DNA from 3 places in the Tepidimonas sp. HKU77 genome. Region 3 is predicted to be linked to each of the others. Evidence: predicted binding sites of a transcription regulator. Region 3 holds the regulator's gene; each other region holds the start of a gene.
What was found. Region 3 encodes sigma-54, which starts transcription at its own class of promoters, with help from an activator protein. Its sites were predicted from a motif close to TGGCANGNAANCTGCTTT; they were not measured.
Positions count from the first base shown of each region.

Region 1: ACPP3B_RS00615 (circularly permuted type 2 ATP-grasp protein) is a predicted target of sigma-54. The motif match lies at 1,598-1,615, and genes of this name have one in related genera.
Region 2: ACPP3B_RS08015 (CmpA/NrtA family ABC transporter substrate-binding protein) is a predicted target of sigma-54. The motif match lies at 2,845-2,862, and genes of this name have one in related genera.

Region 1 covers NZ_CP187300.1:146,258-151,807, forward strand. The annotation lists gene ACPP3B_RS00610 (alpha-E domain-containing protein) at 1-40, opposite strand, end outside; gene ACPP3B_RS00615 (circularly permuted type 2 ATP-grasp protein) at 73-1,524, opposite strand; gene ACPP3B_RS00620 (GGDEF domain-containing protein) at 1,718-3,598, shown strand; gene ACPP3B_RS00625 (DNA internalization-related competence protein ComEC/Rec2) at 3,571-5,550, opposite strand, start outside.
Region 2 covers NZ_CP187300.1:1,668,977-1,674,526, forward strand. The annotation lists gene ACPP3B_RS08005 (ABC transporter ATP-binding protein) at 1-520, opposite strand, end outside; gene ntrB (nitrate ABC transporter permease) at 524-1,399, opposite strand; gene ACPP3B_RS08015 (CmpA/NrtA family ABC transporter substrate-binding protein) at 1,403-2,812, opposite strand; gene ACPP3B_RS08020 (HD domain-containing phosphohydrolase) at 3,040-3,831, opposite strand; gene ACPP3B_RS08025 (PAS domain S-box protein) at 3,828-5,060, opposite strand; gene ACPP3B_RS08030 (c-type cytochrome) at 5,096-5,550, opposite strand, start outside.
Region 3 covers NZ_CP187300.1:1,295,442-1,300,991, forward strand. The annotation lists gene ACPP3B_RS06210 (THUMP domain-containing class I SAM-dependent RNA methyltransferase) at 42-1,259, opposite strand; gene rpoN (RNA polymerase factor sigma-54) at 1,262-2,815, opposite strand; gene lptB (LPS export ABC transporter ATP-binding protein) at 2,822-3,583, opposite strand; gene lptA (lipopolysaccharide transport periplasmic protein LptA) at 3,580-4,206, opposite strand; gene ACPP3B_RS06230 (thiol:disulfide interchange protein DsbA/DsbL) at 4,280-4,906, opposite strand; gene ACPP3B_RS06235 (SPOR domain-containing protein) at 4,990-5,550, opposite strand, start outside.

The DNA.
Region 1 (5,550 bases), 1.1 Mb from region 3:
GCGCCATCCAGAACAGGTGATCGGCGGTGCGGGACAGCATGACAGTCTCCGGTGGCGTTGAGGGTGACGGAATCAAGTCTCCAGGACCCACGTATCCTTCGTACCGCCGCCCTGTGACGAATTGACGACGAGCGAGCCCTCGCGCAACGCCACCCGCGTCAGCCCGCCGGGCACCATCTGCACTGTCTTGCCCGACAGCACGAAGGGCCGCAAATCGATGTGACGCGGGGCGACGCCCTGCTCCACAAAGGTCGGGCAGGTCGACAGCGCCAGCGTCGGCTGCGCGATGTAGTGCTCGGGGCGCGCCCGGATCGCGGCGCGAAACTGCTCGATTTCGGCCCGCGTCGCCGCCGGTCCCACCAACATGCCGTAGCCGCCCGCGCCATGCACCTCCTTGACCACCAGCTCCTCCAGATGGTCCAGCATGTAGGCCAGGTCATCGGCCTCGCGGCCCAGGTAGGTGGGCACGTTGGCCAGGATCGGGCGCTCGCCCAGGTAGAACTCGATCATGCGCGGTACATAGGGGTAGATCGACTTGTCGTCGGCCACGCCGGTGCCGATCGCGTTGCACAACGTCACGTGGCCGCGCCGGTAGGCATCGAGCAGGCCCGCGCAGCCGAGTTGCGAATCGGCGCGAAACGCCAGCGGATCGAGAAAATCGTCGTCGATGCGCCGGTAGATCACATCGACGGGCTGCGGCCCGCTGGTGGTGCGCATGTAGACGCGGCCGTCGCGCACGAACAAGTCCTGCCCTTCCACCAGCTCGACCCCCATCTGCTGCGCCAAAAAGGCATGTTCGAAATAGGCGCTGTTGTAAATGCCCGGCGTCAAGACGACGACCGTCGGGTCGGCCACCTGACTGGGCGCAACCGAGCGCAGGGTCTCCAGCAACAGGTCGGGGTAGTGCGCCACCGGTGCGACGCGGTATTCGCGAAACAGCTCGGGAAACAGTCGCATCATCATGTTGCGGTCTTCGAGCATGTAGCTCACGCCGGAGGGCACGCGCAGGTTGTCTTCGAGCACGATGTACTGCGCCTCGCCCGCTGCGCCCGGTAACGGTGCACGCACCACGTCGATGCCCGCAATGTGGGCATACACACTGCCCGGCACGTCCAGCCCCACCATTTCGGGGCGAAACTGCGGGTTGTGCAGCACGGGCTCGCGCGGGATGATGCCCGCGCGCAGAATCTCCTGCTCGTGGTAGAGGTCGTGGAGGAACCGGTTGAGGGCGGTGACGCGCTGCACCAGTCCGCGCTGTAGCTGCTGCCACTCGTGCGCAGGAATGATGCGTGGAATGACGTCGAACGGGATCAGACGCTCAGTGCCCGCACCGTCTTCGTCCTTGTCGCCGTAGACGGCGAACGTGATGCCGACGCGGCGAAACATCATCTCCGCCTCCTCGCGGCGAGCAGCCATGCGCTCAGGCGGCTGTTGCTGCAACCAGCGGGCGTAGGCGGCGTAGTGGGCGCGCACGCTGCCGTCGGCAGCCGTCATTTCATCGGGGGCAGGGGACAGTCTCGTCATCGCAGGCTCGCTCGGGGCATGGGGTGCCGTCGGTTCTCTTTCATCCGTACTTGGGGTCGACCTCACCGGGGCGGCAGCAAAAACCGCGCCAGACCCGGTGCGGCGCGCGCCGCGGCTGATTCATGAAACTGACATCCAGGCGCATTATCGTGATGGCTGGTCTGTTTCGAACCGTGCTCCCATGATACTGAGCGTGCCTGCACCATCGGCGCCTCCCGACCCCAACAGCGTGCGCGCCCTGCTGAGCGCGGGTGGGCTGCACACGCACGTGCAGCCGATCGTCGATCTGGCCGCGCGGCGGGTGGTGGGCCACGAGGCGCTGGTTCGCACGCCGCCCGGCTGCGCTTGGCGCAGCCCCGACACCCTGTTCGCAGCGGCGCGCCGCGAGGGCTGCACGCTCGAGTTGGAACACGCCTGTGTACAACTGGCGCTGGCACGGCGCAGCACGGAACCCGGCATCGGGCAGTTGTTCGTCAACCTCAGCGCCGATGCGCTCGTGCACGGTGCGCTGCAACAGTGGCGGGGTGGCCCGGCAGAACCCTCGACGATGACGGCCAATGCTGGCGGCGGGACGGCGGGAGACTTGTCGGGCGTCGTGCTCGAATTGACCGAGCACCAACTGGTGCACGACGTCGACGCGGTGCAGGAGGCGCTGTCGGAGTGGCGTGCCGCCGGTGCCGCCCTGGCACTGGATGATTTTGGCGACGGCCGCTCCAGCCTGCGCTTGTGGTCGGAGCTGCGGCCCGAGTTCGTCAAGATCGACAAATATTTCGTACGCCACGTGCACCTGGAGAGCCACAAGCTCAAGACGTTGCGCGCGCTGCAGCAGCTGGCCGAAACGTTTGGCTCGCGTCTCATCGCCGAGGGGGTGGAAGAGACCGACGAACTGATGGTGCTGCGCGACATGGGTATCCCCTTGGTACAGGGCTACCTGCTGGGGCGGCCCCAAGCCACGCCGCGCACCCTGGTGCCGGAGGAAGCGCTCACCGTGCTGCGCAGCCGGGAGATCGCGGTCCTGCCACAGGAGCGCCAGATCGGCAATCGTGGCTTGACGGCACGGTCCCTGCTCATCGACGCACCGGCGCTCGACGCCCATGCCAGCCACGACGAAGCGATGGCGATGTTTCGACGCCACCCGGACCTGCATGCGTTCGCCCTCGTGGACAAAGGCCGCCCGATCGGGTTGATCACGCGCCAGACCATGCAGGAGCTGGCGCTGCAAAACCGCTATTTCCGCGAGCTGTACGGACGCCGACCGTGCCGGGTGCATGCCAACAAAGACCCGTTGTGCGTGGACATCCACACCCCCATCGAGCAGCTCACTCAAGTGCTGATGTCGCCCGACCAGCGCTACCTGCGCGACGGCTTCATCATCACCGAAAACGGTCACTACGTCGGCATGGGCACGGGTGAACAGCTGGTGCGGCGCGTCACCGAAGCGCGCATCGAGGCCGCGCGCCACGCCAACCCACTGACCTTCCTGCCGGGCAACGTGCCGCTGACCCAACACATCGAGCGCCTGCTACAACACGGCGCACCGTTTGCGGCCTGCTACGCCGACCTCAATCACTTCAAGGCGTTCAACGACCATTACGGTTACTGGCGCGGCGACGAGATGATCCGCACCCAGGCCCGCTGCTTGAGCGAGGCGTGCGATCCGCGGCGCGACTTCATCGGCCACGTGGGCGGCGACGATTTCGTGCTGCTGATGCAAAGCCCCGACTGGCGCGAGCGCCTCGAGCGCGCGGTGCAGCAGTTCAACCAGGCGGCGCGCGAGCTTTACGACGAAGAGGCGATCGAGGCTGGCGGCATCCATGCCGAGGATCGGCACGGTGTGATGCGCTTTCATGGCTTTACCACGGTCAGCATCGGCGTCGTGGTGGTGCACCCTGGCCGTCTGCGCAGTGCAGAGGACGTGGCCAACACCGCCGCCGTTGCCAAACACCACGCCAAGCAGGCCCGACTGGGCATTTACGTGCTGGATGAGCGGGCGGCGCCGGACGGACAAGCGCCCGAGCCCGCGACGGCCGGGGGACACGCACCCGCTCAGTCCGGCGCTGACGTCAGCCAGTAGCGGCGCACCCGCTGGCGCTCGCACGACAGGCTGGCGCTGGCTTCGCTGCGCCAGGTAATCGCGCCACAGGTGGCCGTGTTGGCCCAGGTGAGCGAGCGCTCCTGCAAACGCTGCACCACATCTGGGTGAGGGTGTCCATAGCGGTTGCGCCAGCCCGACTGAATGGCCACCGCCGCCGGCTGCAGCCTGTCCAGCCACGCCGCACTGGTCGAGGTGCGGCTGCCGTGGTGGGCCGCCACCAGCAAGCCCGCGCGCAGGTGCGGATAGGCGGCGATCAACGCCGCTTCCTCCGCCTGCGTGATATCACCGGTCAGCAACGCGGCCTGCTCACCGCTGCCGACCAGCAGCACGCACGAGCGGGCATTGTCGCCATCGGGCCCGGGTGCACCATACTCTGGTGTAGGTGGATGCAAAAAGACAAACCGCACCCCATCCCACTCCCAGCTGGCGCCCGCGGCGCAGTGCTGCACTGGAATCGACACCCGAGGGGCGGCGTCGAACGAGGCCCACCATTGCGCGCCGGGATACCGTCGCGCCAGCGTCGCCATCCCTGCGGCATGGTCGCTGTCGTCGTGACTGATGACGATCGCCGTTGGCTGCGCGCCCAGCGCGCGCAGCCAGGGCAGCAGCACACGCTCGGCCGCATCGCTGCGCCCCAGCGGCGGGCCGCTGTCGAACACCAGCGTGTGGCGCGCCGTGCGCACGATGGCGGCACTGCCCTGACCGACATCGGGCAGCAGCACCTCGAACGCCCCGTGTGCGGGGGCGGGCGGCTGAAACGCTAGCGCCGGCCACAGCAACCACGCGCCCCACGCGCGCCAGCGCCAGGGCAGCCGCCACACCAGCAGCACCGCGCCCAGGCACGCCAGCGCCGCCAGCGGCAGCGGCACCGCGGGGCGCTCCCACACCGCCCAGGGCCATTGCGCCATCCCATGCAACAGCACCATCAGTGCCCGTGCCAGCCACGCGGCCCAGTCCCACAGCAGGGGCAGCATCACGCCCGCCAAGGCCAGCGGCGTGAGTACCAGCGTCACCCACGGTATGGCCACCGCATTGGCCACCAGCCCGACGAGCGAGACCTGTCCGAACAACAACAAGGTCAGCGGCGCCAGCGCCACCGTGATGAGCACCTGCACGGTGAGCAACTGGCGCAGCGCCTGCCATGCCCGCGCTGCCATGCTGACCTCTGGCGCGGGGGCGGGACCTAGGCCGAACAGCACCCCCACCGCCACGAAACTCAACCAAAACCCCGGCTGCAGCACGGCCCAAGGGTCGATCGCGAGAGCCGCCGCCATGGCCGCGAGCCAGACCGCCGGCCACAGCCAACGACGACCGCTGAGCTGCAGCGCCACCACCACCGCCAGCATCGTCACCGTGCGCTGTGCCGGTACCCCCCAGCCCGCAAACAGCGCATACGCCAGCGCCAGCCCCACCCCGCCCACGCCCGCCGCGACGGGCACGGGACAAGTCAACAGCCACCGCGGCCAGCGGCGCCCGACCGCGCGCCACACCACCCCCACGACCGCCGTGGCGAGCACAGCAAACATCGTCACATGCAGGCCGGAAATGGCGACCAAGTGCGCCACGCCCGTCGCCCGAATGGCCACCCAGTCGGCCGCCGGGATGGCCCCCTGGTCACCCGTGACCAGGGCGGCGATCAGACCGGTCGCGGCAGCGCCGTGGGGCGCCGCCAACCGCTCGACAATCGCGTCGCGCACCAGCGTGCGCGCCCGTGCGACCGGGTGGCGCCACTGCTCATCGTGCAAGGGGTGCGGCGCCGCCCATCGACCGCTGTGGAGCACGCTACCGGTGGCGGCCACTCCCTCGCGCCACAGCCATGTCTCGGCATCGAAGCCGTACGGATTGGCCAACCCCCGGGGTGCCCGCAGCCGCAGCCAGCCGCGCCACGCCTGCCCCGGCATGACGCGCGGCGGCCCCGCGCGCGAGTCGCC
Region 2 (5,550 bases), 370 kb from region 3:
GGATCGTGCCGCGCGTCAGCGCATCGAGCGCGCCGAAGGGCTCATCCAGCAGCAGCATCTTGGGCTGGATGGCAAAGGCCCGGGCGATGCCGACGCGCTGCTTCATGCCGCCCGAGAGCTGGCTGGGCTTCTTGTCGATCGCGTGGCTCAGGCCCACCAGGGCCACGTACTTTTCGACGTGTTCGTTCACCTGAGCGGCTTTCCAGTCTGGCCAGCGCGACTCCACGGCGAAGGCGATGTTCTTACGCACCGTGAGCCAGGGCATCAGCGCGTGGCCCTGGAACACCACGCCACGCTCCAGGCTGGGGCCGACCACCTCGCGCCCGTCCATGAAGACGTGGCCCGCGGTGGCCGTGTCCAGCCCGGCCAGCACGTTCAGGATGGTCGTCTTGCCGCAGCCGGAGTGGCCGATGATGCAGACGAACTCGCCCCGCTCCAGGCCGAACGACACGTCCGCGAACACCGGCCGGGCCGGGTGGTAGGCCTTGCTCAGGCCCTCAATCTGCAGGAAAGGGATCATGACTTACTCCACATAGGTTACCGCCTTCTGCAGCAGACCGAACATCTGGTCGAGCAGCATGCCGACCACGCCGATGGTCAGGATGGCGAAGATCACGTTCGGCAGGCTGAGGTTGTTCCACTCGTTCCAGACGAAGTAACCGATGCCCGTGCCGCCGACCAGCATTTCGGCCGCGACAATCACCAGCCAGGCGATGCCCATGCTGATGCGCATGCCGGTCAGGATGGTGGGCGCCGCCGCCGGCAGGATCACGCGGAAGGCCTTGCGCAGCGGCGACACCTCCAGCGTGGCCGCCACGTTGAGCCAGTCGCGCTTGACCGAGGCGACGCCGAAGGCGGTGTTGATCAGCATCGGCCAGACCGAGCAGATGAAGATCACGAACACGCCACTGACGTTGGAGTCCTTGAGCGTGTAGAGCGCCAGCGGCATCCACGCCAACGGGCTGATGGGCTTGAGCACCTGGATGAAGGGGTCGAGTGCCTTGCGCATCAGCGGCGACATGCCGATGACGAAGCCCAGCGGCAGCGCCACCAGCACCGCCAGCCCGAAGCCCATGGCCACGCGCCCCAGCGAGTGCAGCAGCTGCAGGCCGATGCCCTTGTTGTTGGGCCCACGGTCGAAGAACGGGTCGGACAGGTGCCGCCACGAGGCTTCGGCCACCGCCATCGGACTCGGGAAGCCGCCGCTCTTCTGCGCCTGTGTCTCCGGGTCCTTGCCCATCATGCGCAGGTACTCCAGCTCCTCCGCCGACAGGTTGGCGGTGGCGGCGGCCGGGGTGCCGGCACCGCCCCCCGTGGCCAGCTGCCACATGCCCAGCACAGCGACGAGCAGCAGCAGCGACACCAGCGCCGCGCGCAGGTTCGGGTAGGTCGACCGCATGGCTCAGGTCCTCCGGATCGCGAAGCCGCGCAGGTACTCGTCCGGCTTGGCGGGGTCGAACTCCTTGCCCATGATGGTGTGCTTGCGGTAGCCGGGCCCCTCGGTGACCGGCATGCGCAGCTCCTTCATGTGCTTGCGGGCATCGGTCAGCAGGAAGACGCGCTCGGCGATCTGCCGGTAGTTGACGTCGCCCTTGATGTAGCCCCAGCGCTTCATCTGGGTCAGCATCCACACCGCCATGCTCTGCCACGGCATGGGGTCGAAGTCGGCGCGGTCGGGCACGTTGTGCACCTTGCCCAGACCATCGGCAAAGCGCCCGGTCAGCACTTGCTGAAGCACGATCTCGGGCTGGTTCAGGTACTGGGTGGGCGCGATCACCTTGGCGATGAGTTCGCGGTTCTTGGCCTCGCGCGCCATCGCGGCGGCCGTCAGCACCGCGCGGAACAGCGCCGCGAAGGTGTTGGGGTTCTGTTGGATGAACTCCGAGCTGGTGCCGAAGGCGCAGCAGGGGTGTCCGTTCCAGAGCTCCTTGGTCAACAGGTGGATGAAGCCAACCTCCTCGAACACGGCACGCTGGTTGAACGGATCGGGCCCAAGGAAGCCGTCGATGTTGCCCGCGCGCAGGTTGGCGACCATCTCCGGCGGCGGCACCACGCGGATCTGGATGTCCTTGTCCGGATCGAGACCGGCCTCCGCCACGTAATAGCGCAACAGGAAGTTGTGCATCGAGTACTCGAAGGGCACCGCGAACTTGAAGCCCTTCCAGTCCTTCGGGTCGCGCTTGTCCTTGTGCTTGAGCGCCAGCGTGATGGCCTGCCCGTTGGTGTTCTGGATCGTGGCCACGTTCATGGGCGTGGCATTCGAACCCAGCCCCAGGCTGATGGCCAGCGGCATCGGCGACAGGAAGTGAGTCGCGTCGTATTCCTTGTTGAGCATCTTGTCGCGGATCAGGGCCCAGCCGGCGGTCTTGACGATCTCGACGTTGAGACCATGCTTCTGGTAAAAGCCCAGCGGGTGCGCCATGATCAGCGGCGTGGCGCAGGTGATCGGAATGAAGCCGATCTTGAGATCCTTCTTCTCCAGCGCGCCTTTTTCCTGCGCCATCGCCTGCAGGCTGGCGATCGGCACGACGCTGGCGATGGCGGCCATTGCCGTGCCCTTGCCGACGGCACGCAGGAAGCGGCGCCGCACCGCGTCCTGCGGGAACAGGGCCTTGACCAGCGCGGCCTCGATGAACTGGTTGGCGTACTCGACGAAGTCCGGCGATTCGCTGCGCTGGCGCAGGGTGGCGGCAGCGCGTTCACGCGCTTGGGCTTCCTCCCGCTGATGATCGGCCACGGTGTGATCACGGCCGCAGCTGCACTTGAGCATCAGGGGACGGTCGGCGTCGTAGGGATCGAAATACGGGGTCATGGGGACGCTCCTGTGGACGATGGCCCCTTGACCAAGCAAACGCCATGCCACTCATGGCTGGCAAGGTCACCTCCCTGTCCAAGACAGATTCCCGACCGAGCACCGGTCTGCCTCCATATCGGGGGAATCCCTGATTTGGTTCACGCGCCCCCCGGCGGCAAGCACACCTGCACCATCGCTGTGCCAAGCCCGGCCGCCACCGTCGCGGTGGCGACGCCACCGGCTGCTCACAGCCGCGCCAGCAGCCGGTTCGGGTCGAGGCGCACCCGCACTTCGTGCGGTGCCACGCTGCGGCGTACCTCGTAGGACGGCTCCGACGTGTCGCGCAGCGGCGGCTCGCCGCGCGGCAGCCCGTCGCGGCCGGTCAGCGCAAACACCAGCGGCGCGGTGGTGCGCCGGCCACGTCGCGCCACCACGGCCAGCTCGCCGCTGGCCAGCTCGACGTAGCTGCCCGGCACGTACAGCCCCAGCGTCCTGACCAGGGCCGCGCCCAGCGGCGTGGGCATGCCACTGGCATCGAAGCAGACGTCGCGCGCCGCCCGCGGCGCGGGCAGCCCGGGGCGATGCAGGCGTGGGCTCAGTCGCGCCGCGTAGACATCCACCAGGCGCAGCAGCTGCGCCGGCTCGGCGACCTCGGTCACGCCATGCGGGTAGCCGCCGCCGCCGCTGACCTCGTGATGGTCACGCACCAGGGCCAGCCACAGCGCGTCGCTGACGCCCAGGCGTCGCAGCAGCCCCTCCCCACGCTCGGGGTGGGCCAGCACCGCGTGGCGCTGGTCGGGGTTGAGCGGGGCCTCCTGCCGAGCCAGGTCGTCGTGCAGGCGCGCCATGCCGACGTTCATCGACAACGCCGCGCGGCGCAGGCTTTCCAGCGTCGCGTCGGGCCAGCGCAGTGTGCGTGCGGTCAACTCGGCCACCACGGCGATGTCTTCGGCCTCGGCCAGCACCTGCTTCAGGCCCTCGCGCACGATGCGGTGGTCGTCGCCGATCAGCACGCGCAGCGTCCTCGGGTGGTTCATGCGTCTGCCTCCGTGGACGCCGAGGGGCGCAGCGCCGCCGCGGGTACCTCCAGGGTCAGCGTGCAGCCCTGCCCGGGTGCGCTGTGCAGGAACAGTCGGCCGCCCAGGTGCCGGGCGCGCTCGCGCATGCCCAGGATGCCGTAGGCCTGCGGCGACTCGAACACGCGCGGATCGGCCCCGCGGCCGTCGTCGCGGACCTGCAGGTGCAGGCCGGCGTCGCCGAAGCCGATGCGCACCTGCAGGGTGCGCGCCTGGGCATGGCGCCCCACGTTGCTCAGCATCTCCTGAAAGATGCGGAACACCGCCATCGCCGCCGCCTCGGGCGGATCGGCCTCCGTTGCCACGTCCATGCTCCAGTCCAGGGCCAGCTCCGCCGTGGCGGCAAATTCCTGCGCCTGCCACTCCAGCGCGGCCCACAGGCCCTGGTGGTCCAGGATGCTGGGCCGCAGGTCGTTGATCAGCCGCCCCACGTTGTCCACGGCGGACTCGATCAGCCGGCTCATGTTCTGGCACTTGCAGCGCAGCCGCTCGCGCATGCGCTCGGCCTCGTCGGGCTGGCGCGCTCCCTGTTCCGACAGGCGCTTGTCCATCCAGTTGACGTCCATCTTCAGCGCCACCAGCAGGCTGCCCAGTTCGTCGTGGATCTCGCGCGCGATGCGGGTGCGCTCCTCCTCCCGCACGCGTTCGGAGTGGATGGCCAGCTCCCGCAACTGCTGCAGGGCGGTCTGCAACTCGGCGGTGCGTTCGCGCACGCGCGCCTCCAACTGCGCCTTGGCGTCATGCAGCGCAGCCTCGGCCTGCTTGCGCGCCGTGATGTCGACAAAGGTGATGACGGCCCCCCGGATCAGCGTGCCGTCCTGGATCGGGTAGCTGGTGTATTCCACCGGGAAGGCGCTGCCGTCGCGGCGCCAGAACACCTCGGTGTCGATGCGGCAGGGCAGCCCCTGCCGGAATGCGTTGAAGATGGGACAGCGATCGACCGGGTAGGGGTGTCCCGACGCATCGGAATGGTGCGTCAGGTCGTGCATGTTCAGGCCCAGCACCTGCTGCGGCGTGTCAAAACCGAGCAGGCGGGTGCCGGCCTGGTTGATGAAGACGCAGGCGCCGTCCAGATCGATGCCGAAGATGCCCTCGCCGGTCGACTCGAGCAGCAGGCCCAGGCGCTCGTACCACGCGTGCGGCGCAGGCGCGGCAGCGGGCGGCGGCGGGAGGGAGGCGGCAACGGCCATGCCTGCCGGCATGCAAGGGCCGTGCCACCGGCCCGTCAACGCAGCGACGAACCGCGCAACTCGCGCACGTCGAGCTCGCTCACGGGCGGCGCCTGGTTGCCCCAGCGCGCGCGGATATGGGTGATCACAGCAGCCATCTGAGCGTCGTTCAGTTCCAGCACGTAGGGTGGCATGCCGAAGGGCTGCGGGTGGCCCCGCGTGGCGACGCCGAAGCCGCCGTTGAGCACCATCTGCACCAGGTTGGCCGGGTTGCCCAGGGTGACGGCGCGGTTGCCGGCCAGGGGGGGGTAGGCCCAGCCGCCGTCCGCGCCGCGCATGCCTTCGCCCTGTTCGCCGTGGCACTGGGCGCAGTACTGTCGGTACACGGCAGCGCCGTCGGCGCGCAGCAGGGTGGGCTCCGCGCTCGCCGCCGGGGCCGGCTGGCGCGGCAGCGCTTGCAGATGAAGCGCCATGGCGCGCAGGTCCTCGTCGCGCCAGTGCTGGGTGCTGT
Region 3 (5,550 bases):
AGCTGGGTGTTCGGAAAGTCGCAAAAAAGTGACAGCGCCTCTCAGGTCTCGTCGTTTTGAGCAGTTTTGCGGTTTCTGGGCTGCAGGTCGAAGCGCAGCAACCGGCACTCGATCGGCCCGTTGAACAGCGGCACGCGCCGGCTGGCCTGCAGGCGCAGCCGGCGTGGCAGTTCGCGGTCGGGCGTGAGCACCCAGGCGGTCCAGCCGCCGAAGTGGGTCTTCCAGTGCGCGGCCAGCCGCTCGTAGAAGACGTCCGCTCCCAAGCCGCCGACCACGCCGGCGGCTTCTATGCGTTCTCCATACGGGGGATTGAGCAACAGCACGCCAGGCCACGGGCTAGGGGGCAGGCGTTGCAGGGCGTCGCCGCCGCGGAACTCGACCGCTGCGCCGACACCGGCACGTTCGGCATTGCGGCGGGCGAAATCGACCATGCGGAAGGAGACGTCGCTGCCGTAGGCGATGGCCGGTCCGCCGGTGGGCCAGCGCCGCTCGGCGGCGCGCGCCTGCTCGCGCAGCGCGGCCCAGCGCGCCGCGTCGTGTGGCAGCAGCCGCTCGAAGGCGAAGCGCCGCTGACGCCCCGGTGCCTGCCGCAGCGCGATCTGCGCGGCCTCGATGACCAGCGTGCCGCTGCCGCAGCAGGGGTCGAACAGCGGCACCGGCGCGCCGTCGGCGTCGGTGCCGGTCCACCCGGTGGCGGCAATCATCGCGGCCGCCAGCGTCTCTTTCAGCGGCGCGTCGCCCTTGTCGGTGCGCCAGCCGCGCTTGAACAATGGCTCGCCGCTGGTGTCGAGCGACAGCGTCAACGTGTCGGCGCTCAGGTGGGCATACACGCGCACATCGGGTTGGGCCGTGTCGACGCTGGGGCGCGCGCCGCGGCGTGCGCGCAGGCGGTCGCAGACGGCGTCCTTGATGCGCAGCCCCGCAAAGTGCAGGCTGCGCAGCGGACTGCGCTGGGCTGTGACTTCGACCTTGATCGTATGCCGTGGCGTGAACCAGTCTTCCCAGGCGATTTCGGCAGCCGCGCCGTAGAGGTCGTCTTCGCTGCGGTACGGGCCCTCCCATAGGCGCAGCAGCACGCGCTGGGCGATGCGGCTGTGCAGGTTCAGGCGCAGCACGGTATCCCAGTCGCCGCGCAGGCCGACACCCGCGCGGCCCAAGGTCAAGGCGTGGTCGGGCACGGCGCACAGGCGCTGCACTTCGGTGGCCAAAAACGGGGGACAGCCGCCCGCGCAGGGCAGAAAGAGGTCGACGGTGGACATGGTCAGGCGTGGCGGGTCTTGCGCAGGGTGGCCGTGGGGATGCGCAGCGCCTCGCGGTATTTGGCGACGGTGCGGCGCGCGCACTCGATGCCCTGTTCGCGCAGCAAGTCGGCGATCTGGCCGTCGCTGAGCGGCTGGCGGGGATCTTCGGCGGCGATGAGTTGTTTGATGAGGGCGCGCACGGCGGTGCTGGAGGCGTTGCCGCCGGCGTCCGTGGCCAAGCTGGAGCCAAAAAAATATTTCAGCTCGTAAGTGCCGAAAGGGGTGGCCATGTACTTGGCGTTGGTGACGCGGCTGATGGTCGATTCGTGCAGGCCCAGCTCGTCGGCGATGTCACGCAGCACCAATGGTCGCATGCCGACCTCCCCGTGCAGAAAAAAGTTGCGCTGTCGCTCGACGATGGCGCGCGCCACGCGCAGGATGGTGTCGAAGCGCTGCTGCAGGTTTTTGATGAACCAGCGCGCTTCTTGCAACCGTTGTTGCAGATCGCCACTGCGGTGCTGGCGCAGGGCCTGGGCATAGATATCGGTCACGCGCAGGCGCGGAAGCACCGCGGGGTTGAGTTGGACGTCGAACTGCGTGCCGCGCACGGTGACGATCACATCGGGGACGATCACTTGCCGTTCGGCGTCGGCGAAGCGGCGCCCGGGCTTGGGTTCAAGGCGCGACAGCAGCGCAAGCGCCGCGCGCACGGTTTCCTCGTCCAGCCCGGTTGCCTGGCCCAGCCGCCGCACGTCGCGGCGCGCGATCCACTCCAGCGGCTGCCCGCACAGCGCGTCGGCCGCGCGGGCCGTGGGGGTGTTGGGCAGTTCGCCGATTTGCAAGCGTAGGCACTCGGCCAGGTCGCGCGCGCCCACGCCCGCGGGCTCCATGTGCTGCAGCCAGCCGAGGGCGCGGCGCAGCAGCGAGGCGATCTCGTCGCGCCGCTCGGCATCGACCGACTCGCCGGCGGCCTGGCACTGCTGGCACAAAGCGTCCGTCAGCTGCTCGAGCGAATCGGGCAAATAGCCGTCGTCGTCGAGCGACTCGATCAAAAAAAACAGCGCGGCGCGTTCGTCGTCGCTGAGGTGCAGTGCCAGGGCTTGCCGGTGCAGGTGGTCGGCCAGCCGCTCGGGCGGATGGGCCAGTTGACGGGTGAGCTGCCGCTCGTCGTCGTCGCCGTCTGCGCCGCGCTCGACGCCGGGACCTTCCCAACACCACTCCGCCGGTGACTCGTCGGCAGTGGGCCCATCGTCGGCCGCCCAGCCCCCGGCGTCTTCGTCCAGTCGAGCCCCCCACTCGGTCTGCGCCAGCGCCGCCTCGCCGTCGAAGACGGCCATGGTATCGGGCGGCTCTGCATCGTCGATCTCGGGGGGCGACGTCGCCGTGTCCGTCACCGCCTCGGGGCTGGGGTCGGTGTCTTCTTCCGCACGTTCGAGAAAAGGGTTGTCGGCCAGCGCCTGTTCGATCTCCTGCGCCAGCTCCAGCGTCGACAGCTGCAGCAGCCGGATCGATTGCTGCAGTTGCGGTGTCAGGTTCAGGTGCTGCGCGGTGCGCAGCGTCAGGCCCGCTTTCATGGCACGCTACAGGCGGAAATGCTCGCCGAGGTAGACGCGGCGTACCTCGGCGTCATCCACGATGTCGGCGGGCGTGCCGTGTGCGAGCACCCGACCCTCGCTGATGATGTAGGCGTGGTCGCAGATGCCCAGCGTCTCGCGCACATTGTGGTCGGTGATCAGCACCCCGATGCCGCGTGCCTTAAGAAACCCGATGATGCGCTGGATCTCGATGACGGCGATCGGATCGACACCCGCGAACGGCTCATCGAGCAGGATGAAGCGCGGGTTGGTGGCCAGCGTGCGCGCGATCTCGACGCGGCGCCGCTCGCCGCCCGACAGCGCGGGCGCCGGCGCATCGCGTAGGTGGTCGACGTGCAGCTCTTGCAGCAGGCGATCGAGTCGCTCGCGCAGCACCGGTTCGGCCAGGGGACGGCCGGCTTCGTCGTGTTGCAGCTCCAGCACCGCGCGCACGTTTTGCTCGACCGTGAGTTTGCGAAAGATCGATGCCTCCTGCGGCAGGTAGCCCAACCCCAGGCGCGCGCGCCGGTGGATGGGCAAGTTTTCTGCCGCTTGGTCGTCGATCCACAGCCGCCCGGCATCGGCACGCACCAGGCCGACGATCATGTAAAACGACGTGGTTTTGCCCGCCCCGTTGGGGCCCAGCAATCCCACCACCTCGCCCCCGCGCACCTGCAGCGACACATCGTGCACCACGGTGCGGCGGCCGTAGCGCTTGTGCAGCCCTTGCGCGCGCAGGCAGCGCGCGTTTGGCGCCGATTCGCTCACGGGCGGCGCTCCAGGCGGTCGCTGGGGGCCAGCGCCGGGGGGGGCAGGTCCGGCGCGGGCTGCGTGGCGGCCGGGTCGGCCTTGGACGGGGTGAGCAGCGCCCGCACTCGAGCGCCTGCGCTGGCACCCGCGCGATCGCCATCGACCGAGAAGGTCTGCGCCCGATTGTCATAGACGATGACGGCGCCGCTCGCCCGGTCGGTCAGCACCGTGCCACGGTAGCGGCGCAGCTCGGCCTGGCCGCGCAACGTCACCCGATCGGCCTGCCCATCGTAGTCGATGCGCTCGGCCTCGCCCTCGATGTACTCGTCGAGCCCGTCGCGCTTTTGTCGATAAAACGCACGCTGTGTTGCGTCACCGGTGACGGTGCCGAACTGGTGGCCTTGCGCGTCCTGCCGCACCTCCAGCCGCTGGCCGCGGATGCGGATCGTGCCTTTGGTCACGACCACGCGTCCGGTGAACACGCTGGTCTGCCGGGCTTCGTCGTAGCGCAGGGCGTCGGCTTCGACGTTCATCGGCGCGTCGCGATCGGCACGTTCGGCGTGGGCCAGCACGGGCAGGCCCATGACGGCGGCGGTGAACAAAGCGGCGGTCAACCGCAGGGGTCGAATGGCAGCGGGCACGGATTTTGCTCCTTGCGGTGCGCCGATTGTGCCACGATTGCCCGCGCCCGCCACCCCGGGGGGCCAAGTGGCGTCAGGCCTGTCGCACGCGCGCGATCAGGGCGTCGGCCACCACCAGCGTGCGCGCCGCCTGCCCGGGGACGAGGAAGCGCCCGGCGATCCCCAGCGACGGCGTGGCGTCGACCTCGTAGGCGTCTTGCAGCTGCAGCGCGCGCTTGACCTTGCCGCTGACGCCAAACGACTGATACGTCTGCGTAAAGGTCTGACGATCCAGCCCCTGCTTGGCGGCCCAGGCCGCGACCGCGTCGAGCGAGTTGAAACGCTCGCGCTCCTCGTGCACGGCCTTGAAGGCTTTTTCGTGCAGGTCGCCCAGGCGGCCCATGGCCTCCAGCGTGTAATACAGCCGCTGCATGGGCTCGAACGCCGCGTTGAACCCGACAGGCACGCGCCGCACCACGACTTCCTTGGGCAGCTTGCGCATCCACTCGGTCATCAGCGGCTCGAAGCGGTAACAGTGGATGCAGCTGTAGGCGAAGAATTCGAGCACCTCGACCTGGCCGGGGCCGGTGTCCACCGGTGCCGGTTTGGACAGGCGGCGATAGTCCGTGCCCTCGCGCAGGTTGGCCTGTGCCAACGCGGCGGGCAGGGTAGTGGTGGCGGCTAGGCCGACGAGGCAAGCGTGAAACTGACGGCGGTGCATGGTGAGTGGCCCGTAGGGTGACGAACGAAAGTGACGACCAACGACTCCGATGCGGCGTGGGGTGCGCAGGTTCCCAACGGAGGTCAGCGCTGCACGCGCACGAGCGCCGTTTCGATCTGCTGGCCGCGCAGGCGTTCTTGCATCAGCTCGGCGTCGACCTTGTTGTCGAACGGCCCCAGCCGCACGCGGTACACGCGTTGCCCGGCCTGCTCGCGTTCGCTGACCTTGGCGCTAAACCCCTGCAGCGCCAGCCGCGCGCGTTGGGCTTCGGCCTCTTCGGCCTGGCGAAACGCGCCCACTTGCACGTAGTACTGGAACGGGTCGGCTGCGGCGGGCTGGTTCTCGCTGCCTGGGCTGGCGGGGGCGGTGGGCGTGGCACGCTGGCGGATCAGCTCGGCGATGGGGTCGCCTGCCGGGGCTTTGCCCTCCCCGGCAGGTGCGGGCGCGCTCGCGGCGGTGTCGGGTGCGGCCGCGGGTGCCTCGGCCGCGGGGGCAGCGGCAGGGGGTGCCGTGCGCGACAGCCCGGCGTTCGGGTTCCAATGGCGCAGCCGCTCGGCTTCGGTCTCGGGCTGCATCGGTTTGCGCTGCACCCCGCGATCCACCAGCGGGATAGGCACTTTGGTGACGTACACCGCCACGGCCAG